DNA from 3 places in the Salinivibrio sp. ML323 genome. Region 2 is predicted to be linked to each of the others. Evidence: riboswitches for the same ligand, from Rfam matches in the RefSeq annotation. Region 2 holds a riboswitch; each other region holds the start of a gene.
What was found. A riboswitch is a leader RNA that binds a small molecule or an ion and turns the genes downstream of it on or off. The one in region 2 is predicted to bind thiamine pyrophosphate.
Positions count from the first base shown of each region.

Region 1 (2,241 bases), on a different contig from region 2:
ATTCACCATGAAACCAACAACGCATTTGCTTGGTCTAGTCTGAAAAGAAGGCTTGCTGAAAATAAGGACGGGCAATGCAAAAACGTTTGATACTTCTATTCTGTTTGGTTTTTCCGCTGTTTAGCCAAGCGGCCCCCAAAGCAGAGTATTGGGCGATGTGGGATGCCCATAACCCTGACAGCCAGGCAACCTTCACTCATCACACTTGGCAAGTATTGCTCGATAAGTATTTGCAGCCTCAGGGGCAGCACACCTTATTTAACTATGCGGCGGTCACCGACGCTGACAAGAAAGCCCTCGATCATTATATCCGCATGCTCACCGCGCGCGACCCGCGCACCCTGACCAAAAACGAGCAATACGCGTATTGGGTCAACCTTTACAATGCGGTCACCGTAAAACTGATTATCGCCGAGTACCCGGTCAGTTCCATCACCAAACTCGGTGGGCTATTTAGCTTTGGACCTTGGGATGATGAGGTGGTCACGGTGGCAGGTGAACCCCTTACCTTGAATGATATTGAGCACCGCATTCTGCGCCCACTATGGCAAGATCCGCGTACCCACTATGCGGTTAACTGTGCCAGTTTGGGTTGTCCAAACCTGCAACCTAAGGCCTTCCAAGCAAACGCGCTTGAGGCACAGCTCGAACAAGCGGCCTATCGTTTTATTAATAGCGACAAAGGGGTAAGTCAGCAAGGCGATCAATGGCAGCTTTCTTCTATCTATGAGTGGTTTGAGGCTGATTTTGGTGGCGATAAGCAAGGCGTGATCGCTCACATAAACCAGTATCGCGATATTCCATTGCCACAAGAGGCAACATTGGAATACGACTACAACTGGGACCTTAACCAACTCGCTGACTAAAAGGCTTGGTTAACCCTAAGCCAATCAGTACAATGGCTTGGTACTCATTGGGGAGCCTCATGGCTGAGATTGCGCACCGCGCTAGACCCATCGAACCTGATCCAGCTAACACTGGCGTAGGGATTGAGACTTGATGTTGCCATCAACTTGCCTCAACACCCACGCCCAACTTAGGAGCGTGCTGTGAAAGTTTTTACCTCTGTTCTCACTCTGATTTCTCTGTCGCTGTTATCACTCAGTGCCCGCGCCGTGGACCCACTCACCGTGTATACCTATGACTCCTTTATCGCCGAATGGGGCGCAGGGCCCAAAATCAAAGCCGAATTTGAAAAACAGTGCGATTGCCAACTGGAATTCGTGTCTCTCGATGATGGCGCCGCTTTGCTCAATCGCCTACGCATTGAAGGGGAAACCACCCAAGCCGATATCGTACTCGGGATGGATACCAATTTAATGAAAGAAGCCGAGCGCAGCGGCATTGTCGCTGAGCATGCGGTCAATACTGAGCGCCTGCAAGTGCCTGGCGGGTGGGACAACAACTACTTTATCCCTTACGATTACGGCTATTTTGCCTTTGTGTATGACACTACCCGCTTGCTCGATCCGCCCAAAAGCCTCAAAGCCTTGATTGAAGAGCGCGACGATATCAGTGTGATTTACCAAGATCCGCGCGTCTCAACCGTCGGCCAAGGCTTAATGCTCTGGATCCAAAAAGTGTATGGCGATGATAACCAACAAGCATGGCGCGAACTGGCTGACAACACCATTACCGTGACCAAAGGCTGGACCGAGGCGTACAACATGTTCCTTAACAAAGAAGCCGACATGGTGCTTTCTTATACCACTTCACCGGCCTATCACCGGGTTGCCGATGAGGACGACCGCTTTGCCGCTGCCATGTTTGAAGAAGGCCACTACATGCAAATCGAAGTGGTGGCAAAATCAGCCTACACGGATCAACCGGAACGTGCAGACGCGTTTTTACAATTTATGCTCAGTGATGCAGCTCAGTCTGTGCTCCCAACCACGCAGTGGATGTATCCGGTAACCGATGTCAACCTGCCTGATGCCTTCTACACCTTAGACAAGCCGGAGGAAAGCCTGCTATATCAGCCTGATGAAGTGATGGGCAATCGCCAGCAATGGGTGCGTGACTGGCAAACCGCGCTGGTTGAATAGCCAAGATGCTCAACCCTTCTCGAACCTGGCCGGGCAGTATGGCGGCCAGCTTAGTCGTGGTTTTGATTGGCAGCGCACTCTGGGCGCTGTTCTCTCACAGCCACGACCTAGTGCTCACCGCGTTGTGGCAAGATACCTACCTGCGCCATGTCACCTACTTTAGCTTTAAGCAGGCGACCTTATCTGTGATGCTCAG
Region 1 covers NZ_MUES01000012.1:20,501-22,741, forward strand. Annotated here, with positions in the region: gene BZG13_RS09150 (DUF547 domain-containing protein) at 75-866, shown strand; TPP riboswitch at 905-1,006, shown strand; gene thiB (thiamine ABC transporter substrate binding subunit) at 1,050-2,045, shown strand; partial or broken gene BZG13_RS09160 (thiamine/thiamine pyrophosphate ABC transporter permease ThiP) at 2,051-2,241, shown strand, end outside.
Region 1: linked by a shared signal. The riboswitch ahead of thiB (thiamine ABC transporter substrate binding subunit) and the one ahead of thiC (phosphomethylpyrimidine synthase ThiC) in region 2 are both predicted to bind thiamine pyrophosphate.

Region 2 (2,241 bases):
CGCGCATCACTTCCCAGGTCAGGTCTTCGGCAACGCCATTCACTTTCTCAAGCGCCTGATACATAGGCACAGTGCCAATCGGGACTGGGCTATTACGTAAAATCCACTCGCGAGTTTCGTGGATATTGCGTCCGGTCGATAAATCCATCACCGTATCCGCTCCCCAACGGGTCGCCCACACCAACTTTTCGGTTTCTTCTTCAATGGAGGAGCTCACCGCCGAGTTACCAATATTGGCATTCACTTTCACTAGAAAGTTACGCCCAATGATCATCGGCTCCGCTTCTGGGTGATTAATGTTGGCCGGAATAATCGCACGCCCTTCAGCAACTTCTTGGCGCACAAATTCAGGAGTAATGTTTGAGGGTAAATGCGCGCCAAAGCTTTCCCCTGGGTGCTGGCGGTTTAGTTGCTCTTCACGATACTGCTGGCGACCCATATTTTCCCGGATCGCGATAAATTCCATCTCTGGGGTGATAATGCCTTGGCGTGCGTAGTGAAGCTGGGTCACACATTGATGAGGTTTCGCCCGACGGATACGCGGTAAGGCGCCAAAGCGAAGATCATCCAAGGTTTCATCACTGAGGCGAGTCTGCGCATAGTCTGAGCTCACTGCATCAAGGAACTGAGTATCGGCACGTTCATCAATCCAGGCTTTGCGCACTGGGGCTAAGCCTTGGTAAATATCGATAGCACTCTGTGGGTCGGTATAAGGCCCTGATGTGTCATAAACCCGAATGGATTCATTGGCCTCGTACTGCGGATTGTCTTTACTCCCACCCACAAAGGTCGGAGAAAGGTGGATTTCTCGCATCCCGACGCGAATATCGGGTCGCGATCCCTCGACATAGACTTTTTCCGAGTTGGGGTAGGTTTGCGCAGAGAGGGAATCGATAAAAGATTTGGCCTCAAGACGGGCCTGTTTACGGGTCGACATAGCATTACTCCGGTGTTCATTATGGGAATTAATGCTTGCCGGAAAACGCTGAATTGAGATGTGAGCAAACTGGCAGACGGGTTGCGTCTGTGATCTGATGCATCTCTTGTTCCCTTCGCTGGTCCTAACCAGATCAGGTTCAACGGATCCCACTTAACGTGGTCTCAGCCAATTGGCACTCCGACAAGTTCAACGCCAGTATAAGAAATCACCGCCGCAACAACAAGCGACGTAATGGCATGTTTTTACCTACCCAGTAATGCGTCCTAGCAACCAAGCCCCCATCGCGGCCGCTCCTAAGCATAACGCAAGGTTGAGACCCACGTTTAACAAGGCTTTCACCGTCTCACCATGTTGAAAAAGAAGCAAGGTATCCACTGAAAAGGTCGAGAAGGTAGTGAACGCGCCTAAAAAGCCAATCGCAATCAGTTGACGCCAAGGCACTGGGGCAATCAGCTCTTGGCTCATCGCCGCTAAAAAGACCCCCATCGCTAATGAGCCCAGCACATTAACCATTAGGGTGCCGTACGGGAATCCTCGACCAAACACCGCGACGCTCCACTCTGAAACTAAAAAACGCGAGGACGCCCCTAATGCGCCGCCAAGCCCTACCCACAATATGCTTACCACTGGGTGCTCCTTTCGATTGGTAAAAACTCATCATACCGCGACATGTGAACAAGAAACAGGAGGAAGAAAAAGGGAAGAAAGGCGTGGTTACTACTACAGACAGTAGATACAAAAAAAGCACCGACAATGTCGATGCTTTGATGTTTGGCAGGGGTAGAGGGATTCGACCGGGCTGGCGTCCCAGCCCCCAACACGCGGATTTAGCTGCCACACCAAAATCACCAATAAGCGAGTGTATCGAGTGATACTTGTATAAAAAAAGCACCGACGATGTCGATGCTTTAATATTTGGCAGGGGTAGAGGGATTCGACCGGGCTGGCGACCCAGCCCCCAACACGCCTTTTTTGTCGTTTGCATGTTCACATCTACCCTTCATCGGGTTACGAGAAGCTTGATAATTCACATACAAAAAAAGCACCGACAATGTCGATGCTTTGGTGTTTGGCAGGGGTAGAGGGATTCGAACCCCCAACACGCGGATTTGGAATCCGCTGCTCTGCCAATTGGAGCTATACCCCTGTAGATAGGTGCCTATTGTAGCGATCCCGCGACAAATTACCACCACCAATTACTCTTCAGACGTTTAATCGCTTATTTATAAAGCAAATCGTCCCAACGACCCAATAACAAAAAACCCTACTAAATTTAGCAGGGTTTCTAAGTAGTGGCGGAG
Region 2 covers NZ_MUES01000006.1:234,371-236,611, forward strand. Annotated here, with positions in the region: gene thiC (phosphomethylpyrimidine synthase ThiC) at 1-937, opposite strand, end outside; TPP riboswitch at 1,031-1,130, opposite strand; gene crcB (fluoride efflux transporter CrcB) at 1,187-1,567, opposite strand; tRNA gene BZG13_RS06940 (tRNA-Trp) at 2,011-2,087, opposite strand; tRNA gene BZG13_RS06945 (tRNA-Asp) at 2,234-2,241, opposite strand, start outside.

Region 3 (2,241 bases), on a different contig from region 2:
ACGGCACAGGGGATGACGCAGTATTGCGCACGCTATCCTACCAATGCGAGTGCCACGGATGTGGGCACCCTGTTCAAACAATTAAAGCACGAATACGATGCGACATTAATTGGTCTCGATAAAGGTGAAGGCATTACCCTTAACCCCAACCTTGCAACAGACGTCGCCCCTGGCGATCGCGTATTCTATATTGCAGCCGAGCGTTTACCGCATTGGTCAGCGGCGTGATTCGGGTACCATTCATCACACGCGACACCTGCTGTTAGCCTTTCCCGAGCAGTCCGCCGCTTCACCTTAGAAGCGGCGGACTCGCTTTAGATGCCCTATTGGTGAAAAACCGACCTATTCAACCGAGGCTTCTTGTACATAGTGATGACGCGCTTCGACTGGGTAAGCGTAAAAATGATGTACAGGCCCCGCGCCTCTTCCCACCTTTAACTGCTGGCTATGCGCTAACGCGTCGGTGAGATAACGCTTAGCCGCTCGCCCGGCCTCGATAGGTGTCAGTCCCTGCGCATAAAAAGAGGCAATCGCCGCGGACAGTGAACAGCCTGTGCCGTGCGTATTTGCAGTCTCAACCCGACGGGCGCTCAAGGTTTGGCACGTATCTCGGCTAATCCATACATCCACACTTTCAGTGGCGTGATGTAAATGGCCACCTTTGAGCATCACGTACGGACATCCGAGCTTGCGCAGTGCCGGCACTAAGGCGTACATCTCCTCGGTGGTTGTCGGAACAGGACACCCAGTTAAACGTGCGGCTTCTGGCAAGTTGGGGGTTAAAATGGTCGCGCGCGGGATCAATGTATTGATCAGTGCATCCATGGCGTCATCATCTAATAACGGATCGCCGCTGGTGGCGATCATGACCGGATCGAGCACGACTGGTAAGTGCGGGGAGCGCGCGAGCACAGCGGCTACTTCGCGAATAATCGCTTGGTTGGCGAGCATGCCGATTTTCACGGCACGTACTGGCATATCGTACAACACCGCATCCAATTGGGCGCGGACAAAACCAGGATCAACCGCCGAGACGGCCTCAACGCCACAGGTGTTTTGCGCGGTTAATGCGGTGATCACCGAGCACGCATAACCGCCGGTAGCTGAAATCGCTTTAATATCGGCTTGAATGCCGGCACCGCCACCGCTGTCTGAGCCGGCGATGGTAAGAATTACAGGTGGAGATAGGTTCATATTGGCCCCTTAATCATCAGGGGCGGAAGGAGACAAAACCACGCACGATGGCGCGACCTTGTGTGCTGAGCACGTCAGTTCCCTCCGCCAGTGCTAACTGGATCAGGTTCTACGGGTCCTGCTTTCACAGTCTCAGCAATTGCTTGCTCCCCGACTAACACGATCAGAATATAAACCTTAGTGATAAAGCGCAAGGTTGAGGGTGCTAATTGCGCGTTTAGGCCATCTCATTATTATTGCTGGTTGCGTTGCTATTGATCGTCGCGTTGCTATTAATGGTCGCGTTGCCTTGGTTGGCGGTTTTAAGCAGTTGTTCAAATCCTTCTTGAATTAGCGGCCGTGCGTATAAAAAGCCCTGTACTTGGTCGCAGCCAATGGTTTGTAGCACATACTGCTGGTCCTCTTTTTCGACGCCCTCGGCGACCACACCATGACCAAAACCATGGGCTAAATCAATCACGCTACCCACCAAGTGCTTATCACTGGCGTTGGTAGCCAAGTCGTGGATAAAGCTGCGATCAAGTTTGACCCAATCGACCGGTAACTGTTTAAGGTAACTGAGTGAGCTATAGCCGGTGCCAAAGTCATCGAGGGCAATATGCATGCCTGCATCTCGCAATTGTTGTAGCTCTTTCAGTGCCACCGACATGTGCTGGATCAGTGCTGATTCTGTGACCTCTAATTGAATCAGATGCAAAGGGACATCAACTGCCTGGCACCGAGCTAAGACGCTGTCAGCAAAGCCGGGGCGAAACTGCTGGGCAGAAACATTGACTGACAGGTGGAAGCTATCGTTGATCAGTTTATTTTTTCGCCAACATTCAACCGCGGCTAAGGCCATCACCAGTACGTGGTCGCCCAGTTGGATCATATCTGCGCTGCGTTCGGCGATGGGGATAAATTCCGCCGGACTGATGGCCCCAAGGGTCGGATGCTGCCAACGCAACAGCGCTTCCGCGCCTATCATCAAACCGCCGTCTAATCGCCATTTGGGTTGATACACCAGTGATAATTGTCCGCTTTGCAGTGCTGGCCCTAATTCGGTGC
Region 3 covers NZ_MUES01000003.1:106,909-109,149, reverse strand. Annotated here, with positions in the region: gene BZG13_RS03495 (potassium channel family protein) at 1-228, shown strand, start outside; gene thiD (bifunctional hydroxymethylpyrimidine kinase/phosphomethylpyrimidine kinase) at 343-1,194, opposite strand; TPP riboswitch at 1,257-1,357, opposite strand; gene BZG13_RS03485 (putative bifunctional diguanylate cyclase/phosphodiesterase) at 1,412-2,241, opposite strand, start outside.
Region 3: linked by a shared signal. The riboswitch ahead of thiD (bifunctional hydroxymethylpyrimidine kinase/phosphomethylpyrimidine kinase) and the one ahead of thiC (phosphomethylpyrimidine synthase ThiC) in region 2 are both predicted to bind thiamine pyrophosphate.